3 regions of the Ruegeria sp. HKCCA6837 genome follow, and region 3 is predicted to be linked to each of the others. Evidence: riboswitches for the same ligand, from Rfam matches in the RefSeq annotation. Region 3 holds a riboswitch; each other region holds the start of a gene.
The links. Region 3 has a riboswitch for cobalamin ahead of GOV91_RS07700 (DUF4198 domain-containing protein). Riboswitches for the same ligand answer to the same signal wherever they lie in the genome.
Positions count from the first base shown of each region.

Region 1: it holds a riboswitch for cobalamin, as region 3 does, so the genes downstream of both, GOV91_RS14515 (hypothetical protein) here and GOV91_RS07700 (DUF4198 domain-containing protein) in region 3, are expected to answer to the same signal.
Region 2: it holds a riboswitch for cobalamin, as region 3 does, so the genes downstream of both, GOV91_RS18035 (DUF1636 domain-containing protein) here and GOV91_RS07700 (DUF4198 domain-containing protein) in region 3, are expected to answer to the same signal.

Region 1 covers NZ_WQGD01000010.1:49,554-54,388, reverse strand. Annotated here, with positions in the region: gene GOV91_RS14525 (DNA polymerase III subunit gamma/tau) at 1-749, opposite strand, end outside; gene GOV91_RS14520 (protein-tyrosine phosphatase family protein) at 922-1,422, shown strand; gene GOV91_RS14515 (hypothetical protein) at 1,425-1,832, opposite strand; cobalamin riboswitch at 1,923-2,145, opposite strand; gene GOV91_RS14510 (hypothetical protein) at 2,278-3,135, shown strand; gene rsgA (ribosome small subunit-dependent GTPase A) at 3,172-4,200, opposite strand; RNA gene ffs (signal recognition particle sRNA small type) at 4,359-4,457, opposite strand; gene GOV91_RS14495 (bifunctional 2',3'-cyclic-nucleotide 2'-phosphodiesterase/3'-nucleotidase) at 4,497-4,835, opposite strand, start outside.
Region 2 covers NZ_WQGD01000015.1:82,661-87,495, reverse strand. Annotated here, with positions in the region: gene GOV91_RS18040 (NAD(P)-dependent oxidoreductase) at 1-578, opposite strand, end outside; cobalamin riboswitch at 725-942, shown strand; gene GOV91_RS18035 (DUF1636 domain-containing protein) at 1,036-1,410, shown strand; gene cobW (cobalamin biosynthesis protein CobW) at 1,412-2,467, shown strand; gene cobN (cobaltochelatase subunit CobN) at 2,471-4,835, shown strand, end outside.
Region 3 covers NZ_WQGD01000004.1:5,820-10,654, forward strand. Annotated here, with positions in the region: gene GOV91_RS22530 (hypothetical protein) at 1-163, shown strand, start outside; gene GOV91_RS07680 (energy-coupling factor ABC transporter ATP-binding protein) at 244-900, opposite strand; gene cbiQ (cobalt ECF transporter T component CbiQ) at 897-1,679, opposite strand; gene GOV91_RS07690 (cobalt ABC transporter permease) at 1,679-2,260, opposite strand; gene cbiM (cobalt transporter CbiM) at 2,257-2,868, opposite strand; gene GOV91_RS07700 (DUF4198 domain-containing protein) at 2,874-3,659, opposite strand; cobalamin riboswitch at 3,788-3,991, opposite strand; gene GOV91_RS07705 (LacI family DNA-binding transcriptional regulator) at 4,251-4,835, shown strand, end outside.

The DNA of each region.
Region 1 (4,835 bases), on a different contig from region 3:
GCGCGAACCTGTTCGGCAGTGGTTTCACCCGCCCCGTGCGATATCGCCTGGTCCAGCAGCGAGGTTGCATCCCTTGCAGACCCTTCCGCGGAGCGCGTGATCAGCGCCAGCGCATCTTCTGCGATCTCAGCGCCTTCCGCTGACGCGATCTTTTGCAGAAGGCCGATCATATCCTCGGGTTCGATCCGGCGCAGGTCAAAGCGCTGGCAGCGGGACAGAACTGTGACCGGCACCTTGCGGATTTCAGTGGTTGCAAAGATGAACTTCACATGCTCGGGCGGTTCCTCAAGCGTCTTGAGCAGCGCGTTGAAAGCGCTGGTCGAGAGCATGTGGACCTCATCGATGATGTATATCTTGTAACGCGCGCTGGCGGCGCGATAGCGGACACTGTCGATAATCTCGCGAATATCGTTCACGCCAGTTCGGCTGGCGGCGTCCATCTCCATCACATCGACGTGGCGGCCTTCCATGATCGCCACGCAGTGTTCGCATTGGCCGCAAGGTTCGGTCGTCGGGCCGCCATTACCGTCGGGCCCGATACAGTTCATACCCTTGGCGATGATCCGTGCGGTGGTGGTTTTTCCGGTGCCGCGAATGCCGGTCATGATGAAAGCCTGCGCAATTCGGTCCGCTTCGAACGCGTTTTTCAGGGTGCGCACCATGGCATCCTGACCCACCAGATCGGCAAAGGTTTCCGGGCGATATTTGCGGGCGAGAACCTGATAGGCGGGGCTGGGCGTGTCGGTCATGTTTTCTCGGTCGGATTCGGTGCTTCGGCTCAGCGTAGTGGCCGCTGCCTTCCGCGTCCACCGCGAGGCGCGATGATTTTTGATTTAGATTCTGACCGGATTCGCACTAAGCTGGTCCAACAAAATTTATGGTGCATTTTCGTTAAGAGTTCTTGGTGGAGGACACTGGTTCATGTCGCAACTGGTTATCTATGCCCTGCAAGTCGCGGGGGGTACACTTGCCCTGACATCGATGCCCGGACGGGGCGGGGATTATGAAAGGGATCTGGATACGATTGCCGCATGGAAGCCGGGGCTGGTTGTTTCAATGACAACGGACGTCGAGATGCTCCAAAACGGGGCGCAGGAATTCGGCAGCGATATTCAAGGCCGCGCCAGCCGGTGGGTGCATCTGCCGATCGAAGACTTTGGCGCCCCTACGCCTGCAGTTGAAGAGGCGTGGCCCTCGATCAGCGCTGCCGCCCGGCACGCTTTGACGGGCGGAGGGCGGGTGCTGGTGCACTGTCGGGGCGGCTGCGGCAGGTCTGGAATGGTTGTCCTGCGGCTGATGATCGAATGCGGCGAACAGCCAGACAAAGCACTGGAGCGTTTGCGAGCCCTGCGGCCCTGTGCCGTGGAAACTGATGCCCAGTTGGCCTGGGCAGCACAGAATTTTCAGGCTCAAGTCGTATAGTCTTAGGCCGAAATCTGTTCAGGCGCGTGCACGGGTTTGCGAGGCCGCAGCTTTGCAACCTCGATCATCGCGCAGGGTGGGTCTGTAATGATGCCGGATGGCAAGGCGCTGAACGTGTTTCCAAAGATCAGATCGGCGTAAGCGTTCAGGTCCTGCGGCTCTGCTTCAGGCTGTGTATCGCAAAAGATGCGAATTCTGTCTGATTGCGCTCGGAAAGTTGCGTGGCATCCTTGCGTGCAATGTGACAATTCACTGCCACCTTCAAACTCGAACCCGTCGCTTGTGGCGGCTGTGGCCTGCTTCATCGCCTCGGAAATTGAGCGTGCCAGCCGCGCCAGGGCAGGGCAGGTTTTGCCCGTCCGCTGACACACCGTTGCACTGTATTCATGCGTCTTCGTCTTCCAGATCATCCTGCGCCCTCCGCGCGTGGTGGGCAGGAGAGTTGGGTCAGGTGGGACGGCAACGTGCTGTCAGGACCTGCCCGGACACCCCGCCCGAGTTTCGGTTTCAGTTCCGATGGCAGGTCTCCTGACTTGCGGGTCATGGCTTTGCCGACCTTCCCAGCCCTAGGGGCCAGTGGTGTTTTGGCATCGCTCACCGCTTACAGTTGCGGGGGCAGTCGCGGATTTGGTTTGCGCCCGGATGACCAGACTGAACCGCACCGTGTTCCCTTTTCATCCCGACCCCTTGTGGGGGACAGGAACCATCACACAATCGCTAGCGTCTGATCCGGTTCCGAGTCAAGCTGATCTTTTACCCCGACGTGTGGTCATGCTGGATGGGGGGAACGTTCCTCTTTAGTGTTTAAAATATTGAAGCCAAGCAATTCAGTTTTTCAGTGCAGGGTCAGGGATCATGTTGGACGCAGAGCAGACGGTGTTGGCTGAAGATTTCCTTTTCCCATCCGGGTCCACGACCCTTGCAGCACGGTTGTACCGACCGCTGTCAGAGCCTGAAACCGTGGTTGTGCTGAATAGTGCAACGGGTGTGCCGCGCGACTATTATCGCCACTTCGCACAGTGGCTAGCGGCCGAGCGGGGTATGGCGTGTCTGACCTATGACTACCGGGATTTCGGGCATTCTCTGACCGGCCGTATGAAGGATGCGCGTGCAACAATGGCGGATTGGGCTTTGATCGACATGCCAGCGGCGCGGGCGGAAATGCGCAGGCGTTATCCTGATGCGCAGCAATGGACCATTGGTCATTCCGTTGGTGCGATGCTGGGGCCTGTTCAGCCCGACATCGACCAAATCGATCGGATGATTTGCGTGTGTTCGGGGCTCGTAACCCTCAGTGATCACCCATGGCCTTACCGTGGATTGGCCGGTGTTTTCTGGTATGGACACGCACCGGTACTGGTCAAAGCACTTGGCTATCTGCCGGGAAATGCGATCGGGTTTGGTGCGGACTTGCCGGGCTCGGTCTACTGGCAATGGCGCGAATGGTGCACGGCTCCTTTGAATTATGTACCTGAAATCGGACAAAACCTTCCTGAGGCGCGTTGGGACGGCTCCGGTAGACCCGTGGATTTGTTCACTTTCGAGGACGACCAGATGGTCCCGCCCGAAGCTGTCTGGCGGCTTGCCGACCTTTATGGCGCCGAGGCTAAGCGGCACCTGCTTAGGTCTGATGACTTCGGATTGTCAGAGATTGGCCATATCGGAGCTTTTGCTCGGCGTAATGCGGCAGTTTGGCCGAGCCTGATCGCGTGATCAGGCTCGACTTTTGAATTACCGAGTATTTTTTGCTTAACGCCCTTTATGCAGTTTTCGATCCTTCATGACACCCCGCACCATCTTACCGAACGCTTTGTCCCGTGCCCGGGATTGGGCGACGGTTTCCGAGTTGCGCTGATCTTCGCGCCGAAGCTTTCGCCATCGATCCAAGCGGGCAGGGTCAAGCACGCCTTGTTTGATCGCCCGCTGTACAGCACAGCCTGGTTCGGATTCGTGCTGACAATCTGAAAAACGGCAGTTCAGGCCAAGTTCGGCGAGGTCCGAGAACACCTCGTCGATACCGTCCTGAGCTTCAAGCAGACGCAATGCGCGCATTCCAGGCGTATCAATCAGCCAGCCGCCGTTGCGCATCCGGTGTAACGCGCGCGCCGTGGTTGTGTGCCGACCGCGAGCGTCGTTCTCGCGAATACCTGACGTCGCCAAATCCTGATCGGTCAAGCCGTTGGACAATGTCGTCTTGCCAACGCCTGACGACCCAACCAGTGCTCCGGTCTGGCCTTTGGGGCACCAGGATAAGACCTTTTCCAATTCCGTTAGGTCTAGCGCGTTGATCGCCAGAACTGTCAGAAACGGGTCCAGAGCCTGCACCTGTTCCGAGAAACGATTGGGGTCATCCGATTGGTCAGCCTTTGTCAGGACAACAACCGGGTAACATCCTGCCTGATGTGCAAGTGCCAGATAACGCTCTAGCCGGGGCAGGTTGAAATCAGCGTTGCACGAACTGACGATGAACAGCACATCGACATTGGCAGCGATCAGTTGCGTCGCAGCGCCTGTACCGGCGGCGCGCCGGTGCAACAGGCTGCGCCGGTCGAGTAGATGTTGCACGCGATTGTCGTCGTCCGTGAGAACCCAGTCTCCGACGGCATAGCTGCCGGTCGATTGATCAAGGGTCAGCAATGGAGATTCGCCCTGCGGATTCAGCCCGATCAGGCGGTCCCTATGAACGGAAGCGATGCGAAAAGGCGTGCACGAAGGATGAGCCGCGTGTTGCGCGGCAAAGTGAGAGGACCATCCAAGGTCCGAAAGTGAAGAATTCATTGGTCTGCCTGTTGTCAGAAACAGCAATCCCAACGGATGGCGATCGCGCATCCCCGGGTCATGTGTTCAGGCAGTCAGCAAGTAGTGTGAGATCAGAACCGCGCTGCCCGAAGGGTTTTTGTTACAATCATAAAGCCCTCCTGTGGCTAAGGTTCATGAAGTGAGAGGTTGGACATCGACCCAAGCGGGGCTCGTTGTGGCTGCTTCCTTCCGGACCTGACCAGGTTGGCGAGGCGCTCGCCCGCGCCAACCTCTCGAGTCTGGATATAGGGAAGGTGTGGGCAAAAGACAACCCGTCAGAATGTCAGGCGAATACGTTCGAACCCATTGGAATCTGATTCCAGCAGTCTGGCTTTGAACGGGCGCAATTCGTTAATGTGTTTTAACGCACCCGGACCGGTTCGAAGCACGGATTGTGTACCTGTTTGGGGTGCCAGCACAAAAGGATAAGGTTGCTGCGCGATTGGATCAGGCGGAAGGCGATCGGACAGGTAATCCCGCACCAAATCCTTGATGTCCAGCGACGGCAGATTGATGCGTTGGGCCGTGGAAGCGGCGGGGAAATGCCCACCACCGCTGACGCGGTAATTGTTGCTGGCCAGCACTAATCTCTGTTCAGGAAGAACCGGCTGGCC
Region 2 (4,835 bases), on a different contig from region 3:
ATCCCGGCAGCCTTTGCCGTGACCAGCGCTTCGGCGCAGGTGATCAGGTTGGCCGTGGCCAGATAGTTGGTCATCACCTTCAGAACCGAGGCAGAGCCCAATTCACCTGTGTGCAAAACACGCCGCCCCATGGTGGTCAGAAACGGCAGAATTCGCTCAAAAGTCGTACGATCACATCCCGCGAAGATCGAGATATTGCCGGTGGCGGCCCGATGGCACCCGCCCGAAACCGGGCAGTCCACTGCCGCGCCTCCGCGTTCGATCACCTCGGCTCCCAAACGCTTGACCTCGGTCTCATCGGTTGTCGACATCTCCATCCAGATTTTGCCGGGGCTCACTTCGGGCAGCATCTCTTGCATGACCGCATCTGATGCCGCAGGCGATGGCAAGCAGGTGATGACGGCATCGCAATCGCACATCAACTGTGCCGGGCCTTCGGCTGCCTTTGCGCCAAGGGCGACGAACTCGGCCACCAGATCCGCGTTCAGATCATGCACTGTCAGATCAATCCCGTTTCGCAGCAAGGAACCCGAAAGCTTGCCGCCAACGTTTCCCAACCCGATGAATCCTACTTTCATATGTCGCCTCTCCCTGCTGGCTTGTACCCGTCATGCGATCACGGATTTATCTGACCATTCATGCCGCCCAACGACAACCACAGGTCGCTTTTCACACCCACACCCTGATGTTACGCGCAACGCGCTTGACAAGCGGGCCAGCGGTGCCGCATGACCCATTCGTTGGTGTCGGCAAGAGCCGATGAAAAGGGAATGCGTCAACGGATCTTTCGCCAAACGCAGCCGCCCCCGCGACCGTGACCGGAGAGGGTGCCCAATGCCACTGGCCAAGGCCGGGAAGGCGGGACATCCGACAGAGGACCCTAACGTACCAGGTCTCTGACATCCGCAAGCCGGGAGACCTGCCAGCACCCGAAGTTGAAACCGGGCGGGGTGTTCCGGTGTCGGGTCCATGTTGCGACACGTGGCCCGCTTGAAACCCCGTCCCCCGCGAAGAGGATTTGGGGGGATGAGAGACATGACTGAGACCACACCGGTCGAGCTTCTGGTCTGCACGACCTGCCGCCGCGGGCTGGCTGTCGAAGACGAAGCGCAGCGCCCCGGCACTTTGCTGCATCAAGCATTGGAACAGGCCGAATTGCCCGACGGCATTACACTGAAACCTGTCGAATGCCTGTCAAATTGCGATCAGGGCTGTTCAATCGTGCTGCGCGGCGGTCCCGATCGCTGGACCTTCGTTTACGAGAACCTGAACGAAGTGGACCATGTCGATGTGATCATCGACGGCGCGACCAAGTATCTGGCTACCGAAGATGGCCTGGTGAAATGGCGCGAACGCCCTGAACATTTCCGCAAAAACTGCGCCTCGCGCATTCCCCCGATTGGAGCCTGACATGTCGAATCTCGAAAAACTTCCCGTCACCGTGATCACCGGCTTTCTGGGCTCGGGCAAAACAACGCTGGTCAAACACCTGATACAGAACCCGCAGGGCAAACGTCTGGCCGTTGTGGTCAACGAGTTTGGCGACGTGGGCGTGGATGGCGACATCCTGAAATCCTGCGCCATCCCGGATTGTCCGGCGGAAAACATCATGGAACTGGCGAACGGTTGCATCTGCTGCACAGTGGCTGACGACTTCATCCCAACCATCGAAGCCCTGATGGCGCTGGAACCGCGCCCCGAGCATATCCTGATCGAAACCTCCGGCCTCGCCCTGCCCAAGCCGCTGTTGAAAGCATTCGACTGGCCGGACATTCGTTCGAAGATCACTGTCGATGGCGTGATCGCTCTGGCCGATGCCGAGGCCGTTGCCGCCGGTCGCTTTGCCCCGAATGTCGAAGCTGTGGACGCCCAGCGCATGGCCGACGACTCGATCGACCACGAAACGCCCCTGTCCGAAGTGTTCGAGGATCAGATCTCGTGCGCCGACATCATCCTGTTGACCAAGCCTGATCTTGCAGGGCCCGAAGGTGTAGCCAAGGCCAAGGAAGTCATCGCCACCGAAGCCCCACGCCCCCTGCCTGTTGTCGAAGTCGCCGAGGGCGTCGTGGATGTCCGCGTTGTACTGGGTCTGGAAGCCGCAGCCGAAGACGACATGGATGCGCGCCCGTCGCACCACGACGGTCATCACGATCACGAACATGACGATTTTGAAAGCATCATCGTTGAGTTGCCGGAACAAACCGATCCGGCCGATCTGGTCGCCAAGATCGAACGTCTGGCGACCGAGCTGAACATCCTGCGTGTCAAAGGTTATGCCGCCGTTCAGGGCAAACCGATGCGCCTGCTGGTTCAGGCTGTGGGCGCACGGGTCCGTCACCAATATGACCGCCCATGGGGACCAGAGGAAGAGCGCCGTTCGCGTCTGGTGGTCATTGCCGAGCATGACGATATCAAAGAGGCCGAAATCCGCGAAATCCTTGCAGGCGTCACCGAGGCTGCCGAGTAACCCATGCACGTCGTCTTCCGCGAAAGCCACGGGCTCGAGGAAACCGAGACCCCAACCGATCTGGGCCAAAGCCCGGCGGATTTGGTTGTCTTGTCCTTCTCGGACAGCGACCTCGGCGCTTTCGCGGCGGGTTGGCATCGTGGCGGCGGAACCGAGGGGCGAATGCCGACGCTTCGATTGGCCAATTTGACCGCCCTCAAACACCCTCTGTCCGTCGACACCTATGTCGAGCAGACGTTGGACGGCGCCAAGGGCATTCTAATCCGCCTGATTGGCGGCGTGCCTTACTGGTCCTACGGCTTGCAGCAGGTTCTGGCGCTGGCGCAGGCTAAGGGTATCGCGCTTGCCGTTCTGCCTGCGGATGGGCGCGAAGATACGCGGCTGGATGACTATTCCACCCTGCCCGTCTCAACGCTGCGCCGTTTGGCCCATCTGTGCGACACAGGTGGAGAGGTCGCAGCGCAAGCCGCATTGGCCCAGATGTCCTTGGCAGCAGGGCTTTATGCCGGGCCGGTGATGGGCGCAAAGACTCTGCCTGAATGCGGGGCATGGTGCCCGGATCGTGGTGTAATCCCAGCGGATACCGCGTTCGAAGGCGGCGCGAAACGTATCGTCGTCACGTTTTACCGCGCCTACCTGACGTCGGCCGACACTGCTCCAGTCGCAGCTCTGATCCGCAGCTTGCGCGCACGCGGATTTGCCGCAGTGGGCCTGTTCGCACCTTCGCTCAAAGCGCCAACAGCGGCCGATTGGTTGCGCGAAACGCTTGGGACTTTGACCCCCGCTGCCATCATCAACGCCACGTCTTTTTCGGGCAAAGGTGCATCGGGCACGTCTCCGCTGGATGCCGCCAATGTGCCAGTGTTTCAGGTTGCTCTGGCCACCTCGCGCCGCAAAGCCTGGGCCGAAGCGGAACGCGGTCTTTCGCCCGCCGACCTTGCCATGCATGTTGTCTTGCCTGAGGTAGACGGACGAATTTCGGCGGGCATCGCTTCATTCAAGGAACCGGGCAAACGCGATCCTCATCTGGAATACTCCCGCTTTGCCCATCGGGCCGAGGCCGAACGGATCGAAGCCATTATCGACCGGGTATCAGGCTGGCTGCGCCTGAACGACAAACCAAAGACGGATCAGATCCCGGCGCTTGTGCTGTCGACCTACCCCGGGAAAGACTGGCAGATGGCCCATGCGGTGGGCCTGGACGCGCTGGCATCCGCCGAGGCGATGCTGTCCGATCTCCAGAACGAAGGTTATGACACCGCGCCAGCAGAGCCGATTGCTGAAACACTGTTGGACGCCCGCATTTCTTGGCCGCTGGACGAGTACTTGCACGCGCTGACCGATCTGCCCGAGCAATTGCGAACCGACCTTCAAACGGTTTGGGGCAAATGCGAAGACGATCCGGCCATTGCAGATGGCGCGTTCCATTTCACCGCCCTGCGCCGGGGCCAAGCTCTGGTCGCGCTGCAACCCGAACGTGGAACACCCGAACTGCGCGATGACGATTATCACGACCTGTCGCGCACACCCCGCCACAGCTATGTCGCCTTTTATCTGTGGTTGCGCAAAGGTCTTGGTGCGGACGCGCTGATCCATATCGGTGCGCATGGCACTCTGGAATGGTTGCCGGGTAAATCTGTGGCCCTGTCTGCCGATTGCTGGCCGGAAGCGCTGATCCGCGACCTGCCAGTGATCTACCCCTTTATCGTCAATGACCCCGGCGAAGCCGCGCAGGCCAAGCGTCGGATCGGGGCCGTCACGCTGGGCCATATCCCACCGCCGATGAAGGAAAGCGGGACGCCGGACCGGATGGTGCGGTTGGAGTCGCTGCTGGATGAGTTCTCGAACGCAGACGGGTTAGACCCCAAGCGCCGCGACCGTTTGCAAGAAGATATTCGTGACGAAGCGCAAGCCATCGGGCTGGAAAACGATCTTGGGCTCGATCAAGCCACCTGCACAGCCGAGGCGATCACCCGGATAGACCGCTTTGTCTGTGACATCAAGGAAAGCCAATTCGGCGACGGGCTACATATCTTTGGCCGCGTGCCCGAAGTGACAGGCAATTTCGACCCAACGGCTTCGGCCCATGCCGAACGAAGTGCTCTGATCGACGCGCTCGGGGGCAAAAGGATCGAGGCTGGCCCATCCGGCTCTCCGTATCGTGGGCGGTCGGACGTGCTGCCGACAGGGCGGAACCTTTATACAACCGACCCACGCTCGGTCCCAACCCGCGCAGCATATGCGCAGGGCGTCAAACTGGCTGAAGAGCTTGTGCGCCGTCATCTGCAAGAAGAAGGCGATTACCCCAAAGGGCTGATTGTTGACCTGTGGGGCTCAGCCACCATGCGTACTGCGGGCGAAGAATTCG
Region 3 (4,835 bases):
CGAAGACAAAGGGGTGTTGGAGCAAGTGCATCTGGGTATGAAGCACGCCAAGACTCCCTATATTGATCTTGGTCTGGATAAGGGCGCAAAACTGTTCCGCAAAGCACTGGACAGCGCTATCGAAGCTGAAACGACATCCATGAGCACTACTGCGCGGGCTTAGAGGTCTTTTCCCTATACCGTTTCGCCTGATGAGGGGCAGGGAGCCAATGTGTTGACCAATCGTCGGCAAAGCACAGCAGTTCAAAATCCCGCGGCGACAAGTCTACCGTTTCTCAATTCAAGCGTGCCCGGGGCCAATGCCTGACGGAAAGATGGCGCATGGCTGACCAGTAAAATGGCCTGTGGCAAACCCTGTAGTATCTCTAGCAGGCGGGCTTCGTTCTGGGTATCGAGCGCATTGGTCGGTTCGTCCAATAACAGTGCCCGGGGTTCCATCGCCAATACGGTGGCAAGGGTCACAAGACGCTTTTCGCCCCCCGACAATTTATGTGTTATGCGATCACGCAAGTGCATCAAGTCTAGATCAGAGAGAACTCTGTCGACGATGGCGAGAGCATCGTCCTTGTTGCGCCCTAGATTGAGAGGCCCAAACGCGATGTCTTCTGCCACAGTGGGGCAAAACAGCTGATCGTCAGGGTCTTGAAACACCAGTCCGATCTCGCGGCGAACCTCGTGAAAATCGGCCTCGGTGCGCCGATCTTTTCCAAGGGCGATCACACTACCCGAGGTTGGCTTTTGCAAACCAAGCGCAATTCCAAACAGGGTGGATTTCCCTGCTCCGTTAGGTCCTGCAATCGACAGGCGTTGCCCTGGTTCAAGCGTAAGCGAGGCGCCGTCCAGTACGGGTGCTTGACCGGGATAGGCGAAATGAATGTCTTCCAGCTTGAGGATCGTCATGCGAAATCCAGACAAAGAAGCCCAATGCACACTATGCATAGAGTCGCCGCAAACACGTAGTCGCGCAGGGTCAGGTTAAATTCCTGCAGCAAGAGAAGCCGTCCAGAGAATCCTCGGCATTTCATCGCTGCTAAGATTCGCTCGGACCGTTCGATGGCGCGGACCAACATCATGCCAACCAGATAGCCAAAGCTGCGATACGTGTGCCAATTAGTGCCCGGTCGAAACCCACGGACCTTCATCGCCGCGCGCAGGCGCATATATTCCTCGCGTAAAACTTCGATGTAGCGAATGGTAAACATCAGAAGGTGGACGAGTGCTTCGGGACAGCGCAGTTTATACAACGCGTGGCCAAGCGTAACCGGTTCCATCGTTCCAACCAGAACCATCAGGGACAATATGACGGCGTTAGCTGTCAGCGCAATCTCAGTGGCTTTCCAAAGGCCTTGCCAACTGGCCGGAAACCCAAATAAGTTGAACATCGCATCCCCGGGCGTGGTAAATGGCAAAAGTACCAACATGAAGATGATAAAGCTGTCCATCATCGCCATACGTTTGAGCGTTCGGCGAATGGGCAGGCGAGACATCAGCAGCACTCCGATAGAAACAGCCAATGCCGCAATCAGCCCTGGAATGGTGCTGAGCGAGACCGTGACAATGGAAAAAACACTCGCCACCACGATCCGCATCCGAGGATCCAAGCCTTGGATCACCCCAAAGGATGCACCCGTACCAGTCTCGGCCAATGTCTTGGCCTGGGGTTCCAGGGCGTGGGCCATCAGGAGGTCATCTTCTTGCGTGCGGCGATGTAAAAGCCGATTCCGAACAAACCAATGATGTAACCAATGCCACCCAGGATCGTTTGCAGATCGTTGTGTTCACGATAGGAGGCAATCTCGCGTCGCAGCGGGCGGGTTTCGTCTCGGACCGCCTGAGCAATTGCGGCGCGTTCTTCGTTCGTCAATGATGCGACAGTCACCTGCGTCCCACCTTCCTTAGGGGCAATCATTGCGGCAGTTTCGACCACGTCAGCTTCAACACCCATTATCGCCGCGACATCGGCAGCAGGCATGGTGACTTCTGCCACATGCCCCGCGCCCAAGTCTGCTTTGAACGTGTGTTCTACCGGGTTGGTCGGGGTGTAAAGGAAGAAACCATCTGTATCGGTCAGTGTTCGTCCCAACTCAGCACCATCGGGCCCGTACACGATGACTTTTTGGTTTTGCGCCATATCGCCGTTTGAAAAGCCCAATTCGCCTTCGATTGCATCGCCTGCAGGAAAGACCCCTGCGATAACTTTGTGGGCCAGCGCAGGAAGCGGCATCAGTGACAACGCAATAACAACGAGCAGTTGCCTCATGCCGATGCGCCTTTGTAAAAGAGTTCTGGTTTAACCTGACGAGCCAGTAAAATGGCGAACCCGGTCAGAACCGCTTCGACGGCCATGACAGGGACGTGAGCAAATAACACAAGCTTCGCAGCCGGCAGGAATTCGTCGCCCGACAGCGCCAGCGATACTGCGACAAAAGCCGTCGTAGCTGCGATTGAGAAAGCGCCGCCTATGCCGCCCCAAACTGCTCCTTGAACAGGCGTGCCCTTGGCGATCAGACGACCGAAGATTATCCATGTAAGCACCGCCGGAAGGGCGATGTTGACTGTGTTGATCCCAAGCACTGTCAGTCCTCCAAAGCCGAAGAACACAGCCTGAAGCAGCAAGCCAACAAAAAGCGCCGGAAAGGCCGCCCAGCCGAGCAAAAGCCCGGCCAGACCGTTCAGGATCAAATGCACAGAGGACGGGCCGATCGGAACATGGATCAGTGAGGCGACAAAAAAGCTGGCTGACAACACCCCCGCAGTGGGAATGCGATCTAGGTCCAGCGATTTCAGCCCCATGGCGATCCCGCCTGCTGCCGCGATTGCGCCGCCAATCACAACAGGGTTCGAAAGGGCTCCGTCCACAATATGCATATGGGTTACTCCAGATCCCAGGCGCGGATCCAGATCACAGCGTCCTGACTTAGTTCTTTGCCTTCATGTTCGGTCTTCGGGCCCGAACCCAACGCGGCGAAACCCCAGTAGCCTGCTTTTGGCACGCCAAAGGTGAAATAGCCGTTCTCGTTCGAAATCGCGACCAGTGCGCCGCCTGGCAATGGGGAAGCAGTTGCGTTTTTTGCGCCGTTTCCGGCCAAGTCGGGTTCCGCGGCCATGTATTCGATTTCAATCTCTACGCCAGCCACTGGGTTGCCCTCGCTCAGCACACGTCCCGTGAAGGTCGAGCCAGCGATGATGTTATAGGGCTTGTTCAGCGGCAGAATTTCTGTGGCCAGACCTTGCGGCTGGTCCCAGTCGGTGGGCAGCTCGTTTCGGTTCAGATACGCCTTGGTGATCTGCTGGATATAGATATCCTCAGATTCCTCATAATAAGGCGCAGGTACCGTTACCACGACGTAATCGCCGGAACGTTTCACTGGAACCGAGCCCAAAAAGGCCTTGGCCGTGTTCTCGGGGCCTTCGAAGGTGGTTTCTTGCAACGTACCCAACAAATCGGTCTTTTCGCCGTTGTGGATCACATAAAATTCTTCTGGCTTTTCGAGGGTCATTACATGCCCGGCTTCAAAGGGATGCCAGAAGACCAACTTGACCGGAACGTCGCCGGGACGATCAATCATGGTATCTTGGGTGTATTCCAGCAGGAAATGAGCCTGGGCAATAGCAGGCAATGCAATGGCAGCTGTTGCCGCCAACAAAAAGTGTTTCACAAACAAGCCCTTCTCAAGTCGCGCCTTCCCCGGCACGCATTGGTTTTTGACATAGGGGAATGCGAAACCATTTGCCCAAATAGGCAAACAGTTTCGGCGCACACCCCGTCGCCGACGATCAACGCCCCTTCTGAGGGCGCATGTTCGGCAGGTCTCCTGACTTGCGGGTCAAAACGCTTGGCTGGCCTTCCCGGGCATATCCCAGTGGCACGATCAGCCGCGCTCGCCGCTTACAGTTGCGGGGGCAGTTGCAGAATTGGCGAAGAAAAAGCCGCACTGCATTCCCTATTGCCTCCGGGTGAGTCCCCGGAACCGAACATGGTGCGTTGATGGCAGAAAAACTTGTACACGGTCAACTCTCGTTTGCGGCATCGCTTAGGGAAATACCGAATTTCAGCAAGGTATATAATTCGCTTTTTTGCGGTACTGTGCATGGAGGTTGTCATTGCTATAGCCTGCCAATCGGTGCGGTGACCACAGAGTTGAAGTCGAAGCATCAGTATTCCGACTTATGAAACCCGAATTTTTCAAACCGCACAAAAATAGATTTTTCCGTTGCCGAAACCGGTTTCGGAACCACAAAATGATGGAATGACAGCGAATCTCAACACGCGACAGCGACAAATCCGTTCCCGGCGCGCCTCGGCGACTGGACGGGTGAAGCTTGATGAACTGGCCGATCAACTCGGCCTTTCGAAAAGCACGGTGTCGCGGGCATTGAATGGGTATTCCGACATCTCAGAATCAACGCGAAAGCGGGTTGAGGTGACGGCGCGCAAGATGGGGTATCGCCCGCTCAGCCACGCTCAGGCCATCCGAACGGGGCGCGTGCGTGCCATTGCAATGGTCATCAACAGTGAAGAACCGGATCGGCACAATCCGTTTTTCCAAGACTTTCTGGCAGGGGCTTGTGAAGCTGCCAGTGCGTCTGACTGGACGATGACAATTTCGACCGCGAAGTCGAAACAGGATATGCTGAACATGCTGGGCCGTTTGGTTGAAGAACGTAAGGCCGACGGATTTATACTGCCGCGAACCGAAGTCGATGATGCGCGCGTTGGATACCTGAAGGACTTGCAGGTGCCGTTCATCCTTTACGGGCGGACTGGCTATGGTCAGGTCGGGTTTCAGGACGATACGTCGTGGTTTGATATTTCCGGGGAAACAGCCTTGAGC